DNA from 3 places in the Streptomyces sp. R-07 genome. Region 2 is predicted to be linked to each of the others. Evidence: riboswitches for the same ligand, from Rfam matches in the RefSeq annotation. Region 2 holds a riboswitch; each other region holds the start of a gene.
The links. Region 2 has a riboswitch for cobalamin ahead of ACN9M0_RS07870 (cobalamin biosynthesis protein). Riboswitches for the same ligand answer to the same signal wherever they lie in the genome.
Positions count from the first base shown of each region.

Region 1 (5,659 bases), 3.6 Mb from region 2:
TCAACGACGGCTTCGTCGTGGACACGGAGGACTGCGAGGCGCGTGAGCTCGCCTACCGCGAGCGCGGCACGGCCCGCCCGATCACGGTCGTCGGCAACCCCGTCCTCCACCGCGAGTGCAAGGACGTCACCGAGTTCGACGACGAGCTCGCGCAGCTCATCGACGACATGTTCGCCAGCCAGAAGGCCGCCGAGGGCGTGGGCCTCGCCGCGAACCAGATCGGTGTGGACCTCAAGGTCTTCGTCTACGACTGCCCCGACGACGAGGGCGTCCGGCACACCGGTGTCGTGATCAACCCGGTCCTCCAGGAGCTCCCGGCCGAGCTGCGCGTCCTGGACGAGTCCAACGAGGGCTGCCTGTCCGTGCCGACGGCGTACGCCGAGCTGGCGCGCCCCGACTACGCGGAGGTCCACGGCCAGGACGCCCAGGGCAACCCGATCAAGGTGCGCGGCACCGGCTACTTCGCCCGCTGCCTCCAGCACGAGACGGACCACCTGTACGGCTTCCTGTACATCGACAAGCTGTCGAAGCGTGACCGCAAGGACGCCCTGCGCCAGATGGAAGAGGGCACCCCGCGCTACGAGACGGTCCCCAACGCCTGACCCCATGACGAAGGGCCCCGCACTCCGAGGAGTGCGGGGCCCTTCGCCGTACCGGCCTTAGAAGTCCTCGTCGAGGTCCACCGAGCCCTCGACCGCCACCTGGTAGGCGGACGGGCGGCGTTCGAAGAAGTTGGTCAGTTCCTGGACGCCCTGGAGCTCCATGAACGCGAACGGGTTCTCCGAGCCGTACACCGGCGGGAAGCCGAGGCGCTGGAGGCGCTGGTCGGCGACGCACTGGAGGTACTCGCGCATCGACTCGGTGTTCATGCCCGGCAGTCCGTCGCCGCACAGGTCGCGGCCGAACTGCAGCTCCGCCTCGACGGCCTCCTTCAGCATGTCCGTGACCTGCTGCTGGAGCGCGTCGTCGAAGAGCTCCGGCTCCTCCTTGCGGACGGTGTCCACGACCTCGAAGGCGAAGTTCATGTGCATCGTCTCGTCCCGGAACACCCAGTTGGTGCCGGTCGCCAGGCCGTGCAGCAGGCCGCGGGAGCGGAACCAGTACACGTACGCGAAGGCGCCGTAGAAGAACAGGCCCTCGATGCACGCCGCGAAGCAGATCAGGTTCAGCAGGAAGCGGCGGCGGTCGGCGGCCGTCTCCAGCTTCTCGATCTTCTCGACCGAGTCCATCCACTTGAAGCAGAACTGCGCCTTCTCGCGGATGGAGGGGATCTCCTCGACCGCGTCGAAGGCCGCCGCGCGGTCGGCCGGGTCGGGCAGGTAGGTGTCGAGCAGCGTCAGATAGAACTGGACGTGGACCGCTTCCTCGAAGAGCTGACGGCTCAGGTACAGCCGCGCCTCCGGGGAGTTGATGTGCTTGTAGAGCGTCAGCACCAGGTTGTTCGACACGATCGAGTCGCCCGTCGCGAAGAACGCGACCAGCCGGCCGATCATGTGCTGCTCACCGGGGGTGAGCTTGGCGAGGTCGGCGACGTCCGAGTGGAGGTCGACCTCCTCCACGGTCCAGGTGTTCTTGATGGCGTCCCGGTAGCGCTCGTAGAAGTCCGGGTAGCGCATGGGACGGAGCGTGAGCTCGAAGCCCGGATCCAGGAGGTTCTTCTTCTCGGTACTCATTACTGGCAGGCCTCGCAGGACTCGGGGTTTTCCAGGGAGCAGGCGACGGCGTCCGCGTCGGGGGCCGCCTGCTGGACGGGGATCGGGGCGGCGGCCTGTGCCGCGCGGGCGATCCGGGTCGCCGGGCGGGAGCGCAGGTAGTACGTCGTCTTCAGGCCCTGCTTCCAGGCGTACGCGTACATCGACGACAGCTTGCCGATCGTCGGCGTCTCCATGAACAGGTTCAGCGACTGCGACTGGTCCAGGAACGGGGTCCGGTCGGCGGCCATGTCGATGAGGCCGCGCTGCGGGATCTCCCAGGCCGTGCGGTACAGCTCGCGCACCTCGGCCGGGACCCAGGTGAAGCCGGCGACCGAGCCGTTGGCGTCGCGCAGCGCCTCGCGGGTCTGCGCGTCCCACACGCCGAGCTTCTTCAGCTCGTCGACGAGGTACGAGTTGACCTGGAGGAACTCGCCGGACAGCGTCTCGCGCTTGAACAGGTTGGAGACCTGCGGCTCGATGCACTCGTAGACGCCCGCGATCGAGGCGATCGTCGCGGTCGGCGCGATGGCGAGGAGGAGGCTGTTGCGCATGCCGACGGCGGCGATGCGCTCGCGCAGCGCGGCCCAGCGCTCCGGCCAGTTGAGCTCCACGTCGTAGTGGTCGGGGTGCAGCACGCCCCGCGCGGTGCGGGTCTTGTCCCAGGCGGGGAGCGGGCCGCTGCGCTCGGCGAGGTCGGCGGACGCCTCGTACGCCGCCAGCATGATCCGCTCGGCGATCCGGGTGGACAGCGCGCGCGCCTCGGGGGAGTCGAACGGCAGCTTCAGCTGGAAGAAGACGTCCTGGAGGCCCATCGCGCCCAGGCCGACCGGGCGCCAGCGGGCGTTGGAACGCCCGGCCTGCTCGGTCGGGTAGAAGTTGATGTCGACGACCCGGTCGAGGAAGGTGACGGCCGTGCGGACGGTCTCGTCCAGGCGCTCCCAGTCGATGTCCGAACCCGACACGAAGGCGCCCAGGTTGACCGAGCCCAGGTTGCAGACCGCGGTCTCACCGTCGTTCGTGACCTCGATGATCTCGGTGCACAGGTTCGAGGAGTGGACGACCGTGCCGGGCTCGGCCGTCTGGTTCGCGGTCCGGTTGGACGCGTCCTTGAAGGTCATCCAGCCGTTGCCGGTCTGCGCGAGGGTCCGCATCATCCGGCCGTACAGGTCGCGGGCCGGCATCGTCTTGCGGGCCAGGCCCGCCGCCTCGGCCTTGCGGTAGGCGGCGTCGAACTCCTCGCCGTACAGGTCGACGAGCTCGGGCACGTCCGCCGGGGAGAACAGCGACCACTCGGCGTCGGCGTTGACCCGGCGCATGAACTCGTCCGGGATCCAGTGCGCCAGGTTCAGGTTGTGCGTACGGCGCTGGTCCTCGCCCGTGTTGTCGCGGAGCTCCAGGAACTCCTCGATGTCCGCGTGCCAGGTCTCCAGGTAGACCGCGGCGGCGCCCTTGCGGCGGCCGCCCTGGTTCACGGCGGCGACGGAGGCGTCGAGGGTCTTCAGGAACGGCACGATGCCGTTGGAGTGCCCGTTGGTGCCGCGGATCAGCGAACCGCGGGCGCGGATGCGGGAGTAGGAGAGGCCGATGCCGCCCGCGTGCTTCGAGAGGCGCGCGACCTGGTGGTAGCGGTCGTAGATGGAGTCCAGCTCGTCCTGCGGGGAGTCCAGGAGGTAGCAGGAGGACATCTGCGGGTGGCGGGTGCCGGAGTTGAAGAGCGTGGGGGAGGACGGCAGGTAGTCCAGACGGCTCATCAGGCCGTACAGCGCGGCCACCTCGTCGAGCGCGCGCACCGAGTCGTCCTCGGCCAGGCCGGAGGCGACGCGCAGCATGAAGTGCTGCGGGGTCTCGACGACCTTGCGGGTGATCGGGTGGCGCAGCAGGTAGCGCGAGTAGAGGGTGCGCAGACCGAAGTAGCCGAAGCGGTCGTCGCCGGCCGCGTCGATCGTCGCGTCGAGCCGCTCCGCGTGCAGCGCGACGAACTCGGCGGTGCGGTCGGCGATCAGGCCCTCGCGGTGACCGACGGCGACGGAGGCCGAGAAGCAGACGGCGCCCTGGCCGGCCGCCTCGTCGGCGATGGTGATCGTGAGGAGCCGGGCGGCGAGCCGGGAGTACGCCGGGTCGTCGGCGATCAGACCGGCGGCCGCCTCCGTGGCCAGCTCGCGCAGCTCCGCCTCGTCCGACGTGGCGCTGCGGCCGCGCAGCGCGGCGGCGGCGACCTTGCCGGGGTCGGTGTCCGGGAGGTCGGCGGTGAGATCGGTCAGGGTCCGCAGGAGTACGGTCCCGGGTCCGTCGGTCTCGATCGCTGCGGCCGGATCGGCGGGCGCGATGGTCACGTGGGGGCTCTCCCTCGCTCGGCTCGGGGCCAGGGCGGGGAGGCGGGAACGGGGCGGCCGTACGCACGGCGGCACCGCGTCCACCGACCCAACTCCGCGAGGCCCGGACGTCTGTGGCACCCGGACCGGACGGACCGGGCGCGCTGCCGGCAGGTCCTCGGACTCACCCCGTACGAAACCGCACGAAGCACACCGTTGCGGGACAGTTCCGGATTCGCGCCGGATTCCCCTGCGTCGACAGCGAGCATGAGCATACATGTGGGGGGCGCCGCTCGTGGCACCCCCCACATGTTGTGTCGGTCCCGGCAGTCACAGCTCCAGGGCGTACGTCAGCAGAGAGTGGTCGGGGATCGGCTGCCAGTCCCGGTCCGGGGTGCGGACGAAGCCCATCCGCTCGTAGATCCGGTGCGCCGAGACCATCTTCGAGTCCGTGGAGAGCACGAGCCGCGCGCACTCCGGCAGGGCCCTCGCCCGGTCCACGCACGCGCGTACGAGCGCCTCCCCGACGCCCCTGCCGCGGGCCCCGGGTGCCACCACGAGCATCCGGAACTCGGCCTCGCCGGTGACGCCGATGTCCGCCCAGGTGGTGCCGCCGGGGGCGAAGGTCACCCCGCCGATGATCCCGCCCTCCGCGTCGACGGCGACGAGCACCTCGCTCTCGCGCGCCCGCCGGGCCGTGTCGCGGAGCACGTCCAGATAGAAGTCGTCCTCGCCGTGCAGCAGCAGCCCGTCGTTCAGATAGGTCAGCCCGGTCAGGTCGCCGAGCTCCTCGTACTCCTCGGGCCGTACCGCCCTGATCGTGAAGTCCATGCGCCCCAGTCTGCCTCCGCCGCACGCGAAGGGGCCCGGAGTTTCTCCGGGCCCCTCTGGTGCGCGTCCGTGGGTCAGTGCACCGCGGCGCCGACCGTCGGGAGGTCCTTGACCCCGGCGTCGCCCGCGTCCGCCGTGTAGTCCTCCGGGGAGGTCTCGTCGACGCCCTCGGGGGCCTTGACGGCCTTGAGGACGAAGGTCAGGACGACCGTGACGACGACGTTGAGCACGAAGGAGGTGAGACCGATGTAGCCGATCTCGCCGATGCCCGGGATCTCGGCGGAGGAGCCGCCGAAGTGCTTCTGGGTCGGGCTGGCGACGCCGTACGCGGCGAGCGTGCCGTAGACCATGCCGACGGCCCAGCCGGCGAGCAGCGCCCAGCGGTGGAACCAGCGGGTGAAGAGACCGCCGACGAGCGACGGGAAGGTCTGCAGGATCCAGATGCCGCCGAGCAGCTGGAAGTTGATCGCGACCGTCTTGTCCATGGTCAGGACGAAGACGAGCGCGCCGACCTTCACCAGGAGGGACACCAGCTTGGAGACCTTGGTCTCCTGGGCCGGGGTGGCGTCCGGCTTGATGAAGTCCTTGTAGATGTTGCGGGTGAAGAGGTTGGCCGCGGCGATCGACATGATCGCGGCCGGGACGAGCGCGCCGATGCCGATCGCGGCGAACGCGACGCCCGCGAACCAGTCGGGGAACATGGTCTCGAAGAGCTGCGGGATGGCGAGCTGGCCGTTCTTGACCTTGATCCCGGCGGCGATCGCCATGAAGCCGAGCAGCGCGAGCAGGCCCAGCATCAGCGAGTACAGCGGCAGGATCGTG
Region 1 is NZ_CP183978.1:5,315,662-5,321,320, forward strand. Features, by position in the region: gene def (peptide deformylase) at 1-602, shown strand, start outside; gene ACN9M0_RS24480 (ribonucleotide-diphosphate reductase subunit beta) at 660-1,673, opposite strand; gene ACN9M0_RS24485 (ribonucleoside-diphosphate reductase subunit alpha) at 1,673-4,027, opposite strand; cobalamin riboswitch at 4,159-4,281, opposite strand; gene ACN9M0_RS24490 (GNAT family N-acetyltransferase) at 4,337-4,837, opposite strand; gene mctP (monocarboxylate uptake permease MctP) at 4,912-5,659, opposite strand, start outside.
Region 1: it holds a riboswitch for cobalamin, as region 2 does, so the genes downstream of both, ACN9M0_RS24485 (ribonucleoside-diphosphate reductase subunit alpha) here and ACN9M0_RS07870 (cobalamin biosynthesis protein) in region 2, are expected to answer to the same signal.

Region 2 (5,659 bases):
CCCGCAGCACGTCCGCGCCGACCGGCGGGGCGACGACCGACTCGCGGACGGTGCCCCGCAGGGAGACCCGGAGGCCGTCCTCCTCGTCGATGCCGAGCCCGTGCGCGTACGGCAGGACACCGAAGGTCCGGCGCCCGGTGAGCCCGAGCAGCATGTCGAGGCCCGGCTCCAGGAGCGTCACGTCGCCCCGGAACTTGTTGACCAGGTAGCCGGCGACGAGCGACTGGTCCTCGGGGCTCAGCAGCGCCGTCGTCCCGAAGAACTGGGCGAAGACCCCGCCGCGGTCGATGTCCCCGACGACGACCACGGGCAGCTTCGCGGCGCGCGCGATGCCCATGTTCACGATGTCCGTGCGCCGCAGGTTGATCTCGGCCGGACTGCCCGCCCCCTCGCAGATCACGGCGTCATACGTGCCCCGGAGTTCCTCCAGGCACGCGAGCACGGGCTCGAAGAGTTCCTTCTGCCGGCCGCCGTGGTAGCCGCGGGCGCTCAGTTCGCCGACCGGCTTGCCCATGAGGACGACCTGGCTGGAGCGGTCGCTGCCGGGCTTGAGCAGGACCGGGTTCATCAGCGCGGTCGGTTCCACCCGGGCCGCCTGCGCCTGCATGGCCTGGGCGCGGCCGATCTCCGCGCCCTCCCTGGTGACGAAGGAGTTCAGGGACATGTTCTGTCCCTTGAACGGCGCGACCTTGACGCCCCGCCGGACCAGCCAGCGGCAGATGCCGGCCGTGACGACGCTCTTGCCCGCGTCGGACGTGGTCCCGGCGACGAGCAGCCCCCCACCCCTCATGCGTTCCTCCGCTTCAGCGCGCTCGCGATCATGCGGCCGCCCACGCAGGCGGCCAGGGTCAGTCCGGTGATCCGGCGGGAGAGCCGGACCGCGCGGTCGATGTCGGCGACCTCGACGGGCCGCCCCTCCCCGTTGAGGACGGGCCGGTGCTCGACCCGTCCGGCGTACGAGAGGGTCCCCCCGAGCCGTACGCCGAGCGCGCCCGCGAAGGAGGCCTCGACCGGGCCCGCGTTGGGGCTCGGGTGCTTGGCGGCGTCCGCCCGCCAGGCCCGTACGGCTCCGCGCGGGTTCCCGCCGGCGACGGTCGCGAGCACGGCGGTCAGCCGGGCGCCCGGCCAGCCGGCCACGTCGTCGAGGCGGGCCGAGGCCCAGCCGTACCGCCGGTACCGGGGGGACTTGTGGCCGACCATCGCGTCGAGGGTGTTGACGGCCCGGAAGCCGACGAGCCCCGGCACACCCGCGACGGCGCCCCAGAAGAGGGCGCCGACCACGGCGTCGGAGGTGTTCTCGGCGACGGACTCGACGACCGCGCGGGCCATCGCGGGACCGTCCAGGGACTGCGGGTCGCGGCCGCACAGGTGCGGCAGCCGCTCCCGGGCCACCTCCAGGTCCCCGGCGGCGAGGGCTCCGCCGATCGCGCGGGCTTCGCGTCCCAGGGTCGTCCCGCCGACGACGGACCAGACGGCGGCGGCGGTGAGCGCGACGGATCCGGCGCGGCTGCCCCGTACGGTACGGGCGGCGAGGGCGCCGGCCGCGACGGTGGCGCCGGCGCAGACGGCGGTGTGCAGGGCGCCCCACCCGCGGTGGTCGCGCCACAGGGCCCGTTCGACCCGGCCGGCCGCCCGGCCGAACGCGGCGACGGGATGTCCGCGGCGGGGGTCGCCGACGAGCAGATCGACGGCGAGGCCCGCGGCCGCGCCGTACGCGAAGATTCCGGTGGCTCTGGAAGGTCTGGGGGTGCGGCCGGGCATGGCGCTGTGTCCTCACTCAGGGTCCGCGCCCTGGATCGACGTGACCGGCGGCGAGAGTTCCTGACTCCCGGACCCTTCGGATCCGGTCACAGTGGCGGGACCGCGCCGGATTCGCACCGGACTTCCTCTACTGCCGCCGTAATGGCCTCGGCAGTCCACCACGGCCCGAGACAGCCGTCAACTCACCCTTGACCTGCACCGCGTCACTGTGCGAAGCACCACAAACACGGCACCGGAAACGGAGACGGCCGGGCGGCCCGCACCCGAAGGTGCGGACCGCCCGGCCGAGGTACCGGGGACCGTCAGGCGACGATCAGGTAGATGCCGTACGCCACGGCCGCCAGGCACAGGGCGAATGAGGCGTAGGCGCCGGTGCGGGCCAGGACGGCGGAGCCTCCCTGGGCGGCGGCCTGCTCCTGCTTGGAGAGGCCGATGACACCGAGGGTGAAGAGGCCCACGAGGGCGACGGTCGCCACGAGGCTGACTCCGAAGACGGAGCCGAGGGCTGCCCAGTCGATCTTCATGCTTGGTTCCAGTTCCTTAGACCGCGGCGGCGGGGGCCGGGGGAGCGGCCGGGTCCGTGGGGACCGGCGCGGGGATGGTGGTCTTCAGGTCCTCGTCCGCGACGGCGGCGACGGAACCGGCCGGCGGCGGGGTGACGGCCGCGATCGCGGTGGTCACGACGCCGTCGGGCTCGGCCTCGGTCTCGACGTCGTTGACATTGGTGTGGTCGACCGGCTGGCGGCGGGAGACGAGCCAGATGCCGACGCAGGAGGCGGCGAGGAAGGCCGCGACGACGTAGACGCCCCAGGAGCCCTGACGGGCGACGTACTCGGCACCCGCGCCGACCAGGCCTGCGGCCGGCAGGGTCAGGCCCCAGGCGACGAACATGCGGGTGGCGGTCGACCAGCGGACGACACCGCCCTTGCGGCCGAGACCCGCACCCATGACGGCGCCGGAGACGGAGTGCGTGGTGGAGAGGGAGAAGCCCAGGTGGGAGGAGGCCAGGATGACCGTGGCCGCGCTGGTCTGGGCGGCGAAGCCCTGCTGCGGCTGGAGGTCGGTGAGGCCCTTGCCCATGGTGCGGATGATGCGCCAGCCGCCGAGGGCCGTGCCGAGCGCGATCGCCGTACCGGCGGAGACGATGACCCAGACGGGCGGGTTGGAGCCGGGGGCGAGGGTGCCGCCGGCGACCAGGGCGAGGGTGATGATGCCCATGGTCTTCTGCGCGTCGTTGGTGCCGTGGGCGAGGGAGACGAGACCGGCGGAGGCGATCTGTCCGACCCGGTAGCCCTTGGCGGTGTCCTTCTCGGAGGTCTTGGCGCCGATCTTGTACGTCAGCTTCGTGGCCAGCATCGCGGCGAGACCCGCGACGATCGGCGCGGCGACGGCCGGGATGAGGACCTTGCTGACGACGACCTCGCCGTTGACGCCACTGACGCCGATCGAGGCGACGGTCGCGCCGATGAGGCCGCCCATCAGGGCGTGGGAGGAGCTGGAGGGAAGTCCGACCAGCCAGGTCACCAGATTCCAGAGGATCGCGCCGACGAGCGCGGCGAGGATCACTTCGGGCTGGATGCCGTCCTCGTTGACCAGTCCTTTGGAGATCGTCTTGGCGACCTCCACGGACAGGAACGCGCCGACGAGGTTCAGCACGGCGGACATGGCCACCGCCGTCTTGGGCTTGAGTGCACCGGTCGAGATGGTCGTGGCCATCGCGTTGGCGGTGTCGTGGAAACCGTTCGTGAAATCGAACACGAGAGCTGTCACGACCACAATGGCGAGCAGCAGCGTGATGTGTTCCATTTACCCAGGCAATCGTTTGACGTCAGTGGCTCGTCGAACGTAAGCAACCTGGGTGAACGGAAGGTGAACTGGGGCGGGCGGCGTGGTGTCCCTATCCGGTGTCAAGGGATTCCGCTTGTGGCCCCGGAGTGCCCGGTGTCCACGATGCGGTCACCGGGCAAGCACGGGGAATCCCGGTCCTCCCGGGGCACATACGACCTGCCCCGGTTCCTCCCCGCCCACCCGGTTCCGCTCCCTGGACAGCACCATCCGACCGGGGGACCCCCCTGACGAGACCCATGTCACTCCCCGAGGCGACCCCGCCCCCGTTCCTCCCACCCGTTCCCACCCGGCTCGCCCCCGCCCGTTCCCACCCGGCTCGTCCCACCCGGTCTTCCCCCGCCCGGGTCCGTCCGGTGGCAGGCCCACCCCGCCCTGCCGACACTGGGAGCGTGCGCCCGGCTACAGCGACGGCAGTGGCCGTCACCACCCTGATCGGTGTCGGCGCGGCCGCTCTCGCGGCCGGCCGGTACGCCAGCGATGTCGCCCTCAGGGCGCCGTCCGGACGACCACTGCCCGGAGACCCCAGACTCACCGTGCACGCCACGGGACCCGAGCGGGTCACCCTCACCCGCAGCCTCGCCTCGCTGCGCCCCGGCACGTACGGGATGGAGGCCCCCGGACTGCACGCCGTCCTCGGCCCCGTCCTCGACCGGGTCCCGCACACCGCCGACACCGTCGTCCGCCGCCTGGAGCGGGTCGAGCTCGGCGCCCTCGGGCCCGGCGTCCACGTCCGGCTCACCCCCCAGCTCCACCGGGGCACGCCGATCAGCGCCCTCGGGCTCGCCCACGAGGACGTCGAGATCCCCGGCGAACTCGGCCCCCTGCCCGCCTGGCTCGTGGCCGCCCCCCGCACCACCTGGGTGATCGCCCTGCACGGCCTCGGCACCACCCGCGAGCACCCGATGAACCTGCTCCCCTTCTTCAACCGCCGCAAGATCCCCGTCCTCGTCCCCGCCTACCGCGGCGACGAAGGAGCGCCCGCCTCCCCCGACGGCCTCGTCCACCTCGGCGACTCCGAATGGCGGGACGTCGACGCCGCCATCCGCTACGCCGTCCGCCGCGGCGCCCGGAAGGTCGTCCTGCACGGCTGGGGGACCGGCGCCGCGATGGCCCTGCGCGCCGCCGCCGAGTCAGGCGTACGCGACCGGATCAGCGGCCTCGTCCTCGACTCCCCGGTCCTCGACTGGGAGGCCACCCTCCGCAACCTCGCGTCGGCCCGCCACGTCCCCGGCCCCCTGCTCCCGCTCGCCGTCCGCGCCGCCCAGGGCAGGACCGGCCCGCACGGCGACCTCCTCCAGACCGCCTCGGAACCGGACGCCCTGCGCGTCCCGGTCCTCCTCTTCCACGGCCCCGACGACACGATCGCCCCCTGGGAGTCCTCCGTCGAGCTCGCCGCCCGCCGGCCCGACCGGATCAACCTGCGGACCGTGCAGCACGCCCCGCACGCCGCGATGTGGAACGCCGACCCCGTCCGCTACGAGGAGTCCCTGCGCCGTTTCCTCACCCCGCTGCTCTGACGGCCCGTCCGGGGCGCCTTCCGGAACGCCGTCCGAGGCGCCCCCCGGCCTGCCCCCCCGAGGCCGTTCCGGGGCCCGTTCCGACGGGGCCTCCGATTCCGATTGGGCTTTCGGGCCGTCAGCGGGAAGACTGCCCCCGTGACGTCTCGAAAGCCCGATGAACCATTGGCGCGCAACTCCAGACTCCGACTCGTCCGCCCGCGGGCGCTGGCCACCGCCCGACGGGCCGTGACGACCCGGCGCACCCGGCCGGCGCCGCGGCCGCCCGAGGGCACTCCGCCCCGCGCGGAGCTCGCCCGCCAGGCCCGGCACGTCCTCGCCGACGCCGTACGGATCGCCCGCTGGGCCGCCGTCGAGCGCGGGGCCGACACGGCACCCCGTACCGGCCCCGGAGCCGGCCCCGCCCAGGAACGGGCCGCGGCCGCGCTGAACCTGACGCCCGGCCAGATCCGGGCCGGCTGGGACCGCGCCCGGCTCGCCGGACTCGTCGAGCTGCACGGCGACACCGCCCGCCCCGGGTGGCGGCTGAACGC
Region 2 is NZ_CP183978.1:1,749,557-1,755,215, reverse strand. Features, by position in the region: gene ACN9M0_RS07875 (cobyric acid synthase) at 1-790, opposite strand, end outside; gene ACN9M0_RS07870 (cobalamin biosynthesis protein) at 787-1,761, opposite strand; cobalamin riboswitch at 1,797-1,936, opposite strand; gene ACN9M0_RS07865 (hypothetical protein) at 2,064-2,285, opposite strand; gene ACN9M0_RS07860 (inorganic phosphate transporter) at 2,302-3,567, opposite strand; gene ACN9M0_RS07855 (alpha/beta hydrolase) at 3,999-5,126, shown strand; gene ACN9M0_RS07850 (hypothetical protein) at 5,265-5,659, shown strand, end outside.

Region 3 (5,659 bases), 2.1 Mb from region 2:
CCTGGTGGGTGCGGGACTTCGAGCCCGGGTTGTAGAGCGCGATGACCAGGTCGGCGGTGGCGGCGGCGCGCAGGCGGGCCTCGATGACGTCCCAGGGCTTGAGCCGGTCGGACAGGGAGACCGTCGCGTAGTCGTGGCCCAGCGGGGCGCCCGCCGCCGCTGCCGCCGCGTTCGCCGCGGTGACCCCGGGGAGGACCCGTACGGGCACGTCCGCGTACTCCGGTTCGCAGGCGACCTCCAGGACCGCCGTCGCCATGGCGAAGACGCCCGGGTCGCCGCCGGAGACCACCGCGACCTTCCGGCCCCGGCGGGCCAGGTCGAGGGCGAACTCGGCGCGCTCGGACTCGACCTTGTTGTCGGAGCCGTGCCGGATCTGCCCGGGGCGCAGCTCCGGCACCCGGTCGAGGTAGGTGGTGTAGCCGACGAGGACGTCGGCGTTGACGAGCGCGCCGCGCGACTCGGGGGTGAGCCAGGGTGCGCCCGCGGGGCCGGTGCCGACGACGGTGACCTCGCCCGTCTCCCGTACGGGGGGCTCCTGGTCGATACGGGAGGGCAGGACGGCCACCGAGAAGTACGGGACCGAGGACGGGTCGACGTCCGTCAGCTTCTCCGTGCGCTCGCCCGTCATGAACGCCCGCTCCACGTACCGCGCGTCGTCGAGGCGCCCGGCCCGCTCCAGGGCCCGCTTCACGGTGGGGAAGGTGCGGCCGAGCTTCATCACGACCGCCGAGTCGGTGCCCGCGAGGCGGGCCGTCAGCTCGTCCTCCGGCAGGGTGCCGGGGATGATCGTGAGGACCTCCTCCGCCTCGCACAGCGGCTCGCCGAGCCGGGCGGCGGCAGCGCTCACCGAGGTGACGCCGGGGATGACGGTCGTGTCGTAGCGGTCGGCGAGCCGCTTGTGCATGTGCTGGTACGAGCCGTAGAACAGCGGGTCGCCCTCGGCGAGGACGGCGACGGTGCGGCCGGCGTCGAGGTGGGCGGCGAGGCGGGCCGCGGCCTCCTCGTAGAAGTCGTTCAGGGCACCCCGGTAGCCGCCCGGGTGGTCCGTGGTCTCCACCGTGAGCGGGTACATCAGCCGCTCCTCGATGTGGTCCTCGCGGAGGTGCCCGGCGGCGATGGAGCGCGCTATCGAGCGGCCGTGGCGGGCCGAGTGGTAGGCGACGACGTCGGCCTCGGCGATCGCCTTCACGGCGGCGACGGTCATCAGGTCCGGGTCGCCGGGGCCGAGGCCCACGCCGTAGAGCTTGCCGGTCACGGTGGTCATGCCTGGATCTCCGCTTCGTGGGCGAGGGCGTTGAGCGCGGCGGCCGTCATCGCGCTGCCGCCGCGCCGGCCCCGTACGACCAGGTACTCCAGGCCGAGGGTGTTGGCGGCGAGCGCGTCCTTCGACTCGGCGGCGCCGATGAAGCCGACGGGGATGCCGAGGACGGCGGCGGGCTTCCCGGCGCCCTTCGCGATCATCTCCAGGAGGTGGAAGAGGGCGGTGGGCGCGTTGCCGATGGCGACGACGGAGCCTTCGAGGCGGTCCCGCCACAGTTCGAGGGCGGCGGCGGAGCGGGTGGTGCCGAGCTCGGCGGCGAGGCCCGGCACGGCCGGGTCGGAGAGCGCGCAGAGCACCTCGTTGTCGGCGGGCAGCCGCTTGCGGGTGACGCCGCTGGCGACCATCTGGGCGTCGCAGAGGATGGGCGCGCCGGAGATCAGGGCCTCGCGGGCGTTCGCGACGACCTGGGGGGAGTACGCGATGTCCTGCACGAGGTCGGTCATGCCGCAGGCGTGGATCATCCGGACCGCCACCTGGGCGACGTCGGCGGGCAGGCCCGCGAGGTCCGCCTCGGAGCGGATCGTGGCAAAGGACCGGCGGTAGATCTCCGTCCCGTCCTTCTCGTAGTCGAACATCCTGTTGCTCTCGCTCATCTCGTGTGGGTCGGCTGGGCGCGGGCCGCCGCGACTGCTGCGGTCAGGGAGGTACGGGGGGTGGGGACGCCGTCCACCAGGTAGCTGTCGTCGCCGGTGGCGAGGACGCCGATCCAGGCGCCGTGGGGGTGCCCGCAGCGGCGCTCGCATCCGGAGAAGTGCACGGGCAGCGGGCCGGGGGGCGCGGCGAGCGCGTCCGTCCGGACGTCGGCGAGGGACTTGGCGCAGCCGGGGCGTCCGGTGCAGGCGGTGACTCCGGTGCCGGGCGCGTCGGGGCGGGTGATCAGGCCGTACGACTCCAGTGCGGGGAGCCTGGCGGGGTCGGTCACGGCGACCACCCCGCGCCAGGGCGTGAGCCGGAGTTCGTCGGCCTCGTCGGCCAGGGCCCGCAGCTGGGTGGCGGTCAGCCGGCCGAGCGGGGCGAGGACATGCAGGGCGCGGTCGCCGAGCGGCCCGGGCGCGGGCGGCCGGGACGCGGGCAGCGGCGGTACGGGTACGGGCTCCGCCGTGATCCCGGCGCGCGCGAGAGCACCGGCCCAGTCGGGTTCGTGTCCGTCGGGCAGCTCGTGCGGCCGCCACGCCCCGTTCCCGGCGGCCTCGGCGGCGTCGAGGAAGGCGAGGGCGGCGGCGAGGGCGGCCCGGACGGCGTCGGTGGCGGCGAGGCGGAACACCCTCCCCCCAGGACTTCTTCCTGGGAGGTGCGCCCAGCCCAGCCGCAGCTGGACGGACCCGTCCTGTCCTGCGATCAAGCTCACATCGCCGCCGAGCCCGGCGACGTCTCCGCGCCCGTCGTCCAGGAGGAACAGGAATCGTCCCGAAAGGGACGCCGCCCGAGGTTCGGCGCACAGGGCGCTGTCCAGTTCACGCGCCCACAACTGCACGTCCGCGTGGCCGAGTCCGTCGAGTCCGGCGCCGGGCGAGGCCACGATGTTGCGGACGCGCTCGTGGGTGGGGGAGGGCAGCAGGCCCGCCCCGGCCAGAAGGGATGCCAGCGCCGCCCCGCAGTCCTCGGGGAGGCCGCGCAGCTCCGCGTTGCCGCGCGAGGTGATGCTGATCCGTCCGTCGCCGAGGGTCTCGGCGGCGTGCGCCAGGACCTCGGCCTGAGGGGCCGTCAGGCGCCCTGCGGGCAGGCGCAGTCGGGCCAGGCGGCCGTCGTCGGCGGGGTGCAGGCGCAGCGCCCCGGGGCAGGCGTCGCCACGGTCCCGTATGCGAGCTTCGCCCGGTTCGGGCGTCGGGGGTGGGGTGGGCGGCATGGCGGCGAGCATACCCACGGGGAACCGCCTGACCACCGGGTGTGATCCGGCCGACTCTCCCGTTCCCTCCGGCCCGGAGACCGCACGATCTAGGATGCAGATCGGCATGGGGTCCCAGGACCCCGGGGAGGAAGCCCGGTGAGAATCCGGCGCGGTCCCGCCACTGTGAGCCCGTACCCGCGAGGGAAGGGTGAGTCAGGAACTCCCTTCCCCAAGCTCTCGGCTTCGCTCGAGCAGGGGAGGCCCCAACCCATACGACCACCCGGGGCGCGGACAACCCCGAGGAAGGCCTGAGCTCGCCATGCTCCTGCTGTTGTCGCACTCCGACACCGACCTGCTCAGCGCCCGCGCGGCGAACGCCGCCCAGGGCGGCCCCGCGGTCGAGTACCGCTTCGCCAACCCCTCCCGCCTCCCCCTCGCCGACCTCCCGGCCCTCCTCGACGGCGCCGACCTCGTCGTCGTCCGGCTCCTCGGCGGAGTCCGCTCCTGGCAGGAGGGCCTGGACACGGTCCTCGCCGCCGGAAAGCCGGTCGTCGTCCTCAGCGGCGAACAGGCCCCGGACGCACAGCTCATGGAGGCCTCCACCGTCCCCGTCGGCGTCGCCACCGAGGCGCACGCCTACCTGGCGCACGGCGGCCCGGCCAACCTGGAGCAGCTGGCCCGCTTCCTCTCCGACACCGTCCTGCTCACCGGCCACGGCTTCGAGGCCCCGGCGCCCGCCCCCACCTGGGGCCCGCTGGAGCGGGTCGCGAGGAACGACAGCGGCCCGGCCATCGCCGTGCTCTACTACCGCGCCCACCACATGAGCGGGAACACCGCCTTCGTCGACGCCCTGTGCGGGGCGATCGAGGACGCCGGCGCACGGGCCGTGCCGCTGTACGTGGCGTCCCTGCGCGCCCCCGAGGCGGAGCTGATCTCCGTACTGCGCGGAGCCGACGCGATCGTCACGACCGTCCTCGCCGCGGGCGGCACCAAGCCCGCCGAGGCGCAGGCCGGCGGTGACGAGGAGGCCTGGGACGCGGGCGCGCTCGCCGCGCTCGACGTGCCGATCCTCCAGGCCCTCTGCCTGACCGGCTCGCGCTCGGCCTGGGAGGAGAACGACGAGGGCCTCTCGCCGCTGGACGCCGCCAGCCAGGTCGCCGTGCCCGAGTTCGACGGCCGGCTCATCACCGTCCCCTTCTCCTTCAAGGAGATCGACGAGGACGGCCTGCCCGCGTACGTCGCCGACGCCGAGCGCGCGGCCCGCGTCGCCGGGATCGCCGTCCGGCACGCCCGGCTCCGCCACATCCCGAACGCCGAGAAGAGGCTGGCGCTCGTCCTCTCCGCGTACCCGACGAAGCACTCCCGCATCGGCAACGCGGTCGGCCTCGACACCCCCGCCTCCGCCGTCTCGCTGCTCCGCCGCCTGATCGCCGAGGGGTACGACTTCGGTCCCGTCGAGGACCTCCCCGGCCTGGTCTCCGGCGACGGCGACGAGCTGATCTACGCCCTGATCGAGGCCGGCGGCCACGACCAGGACTGGCTGACCGAGGAGCAGCTCGCGAAGAACCCGGTCCGCATCCCGGCCGCCGACTACAAGCGCTGGTACGCGACGCTGCCCGAGGAGCTCCGCACACACGTCGAGGAGCACTGGGGCCCGGCTCCCGGCGAGATGTTCCTCGACCGCTCCCGCAACCCGGAGGGCGACATCGTCCTCGCCGCGCTCCGGCGCGGGAACCTGCTGATCCTCATCCAGCCGCCGCGCGGCTTCGGCGAGAACCCGATCGCGATCTACCACGACCCCGATCTCCCGCCGTCCCACCACTACCTGGCCGCCTACCGCTGGATCGCCGCCCGCGCCGAGGACGGCGGCTTCGGCGCCGACGCCATGGTCCACCTGGGCAAGCACGGCAACCTGGAGTGGCTGCCCGGCAAGAACGCCGGCCTGTCCGCCGCCTGCGGCCCCGACGCCGCCCTCGGCGACATCCCGCTGATCTACCCGTTCCTCGTCAACGACCCGGGCGAGGGCACCCAGGCCAAGCGGCGCGTCCACGCGACCCTCGTCGACCACCTGGTGCCGCCGATGGCCCGCGCCGACTCGTACGGCGACATCGCGCGCCTGGAGCAGCTGCTCGACGAGTACGCGCAGATCTCCTCCATGGACCCGGCGAAGCTGCCCGCGATCCGCGCCCAGATCTGGACCCTGATCCAGGCCGCCAAGCTCGACCACGACCTCGGTCTGGAGGAGCGCCCGGAGGACGACGGCTTCGACGACTTCCTGCTGCACGTCGACGGCTGGCTGTGCGAGGTCAAGGACGCCCAGATCCGCGACGGCCTGCACGTCCTCGGCGGCGCACCGGAGGGCGAGGGCCGCGTCAACCTGGTCCTCTCCATCCTGCGCGCCCGCCAGATCTGGGGCGGCACGCAGGCGCTCCCCGGCCTGCGCGAGGCCCTCGGTCTCGACGAGTCGGCCGCGACCCGCACCACCGCCGACGAGGCGGAGGCCAAGGCCC
Region 3 is NZ_CP183978.1:3,806,287-3,811,945, reverse strand. Features, by position in the region: gene ACN9M0_RS17345 (precorrin-2 C(20)-methyltransferase) at 1-1,264, opposite strand, end outside; gene ACN9M0_RS17340 (precorrin-8X methylmutase) at 1,261-1,914, opposite strand; gene ACN9M0_RS17335 (cobalamin biosynthesis protein CobG) at 1,911-3,179, opposite strand; cobalamin riboswitch at 3,258-3,392, shown strand; gene cobN (cobaltochelatase subunit CobN) at 3,469-5,659, shown strand, end outside.
Region 3: it holds a riboswitch for cobalamin, as region 2 does, so the genes downstream of both, cobN (cobaltochelatase subunit CobN) here and ACN9M0_RS07870 (cobalamin biosynthesis protein) in region 2, are expected to answer to the same signal.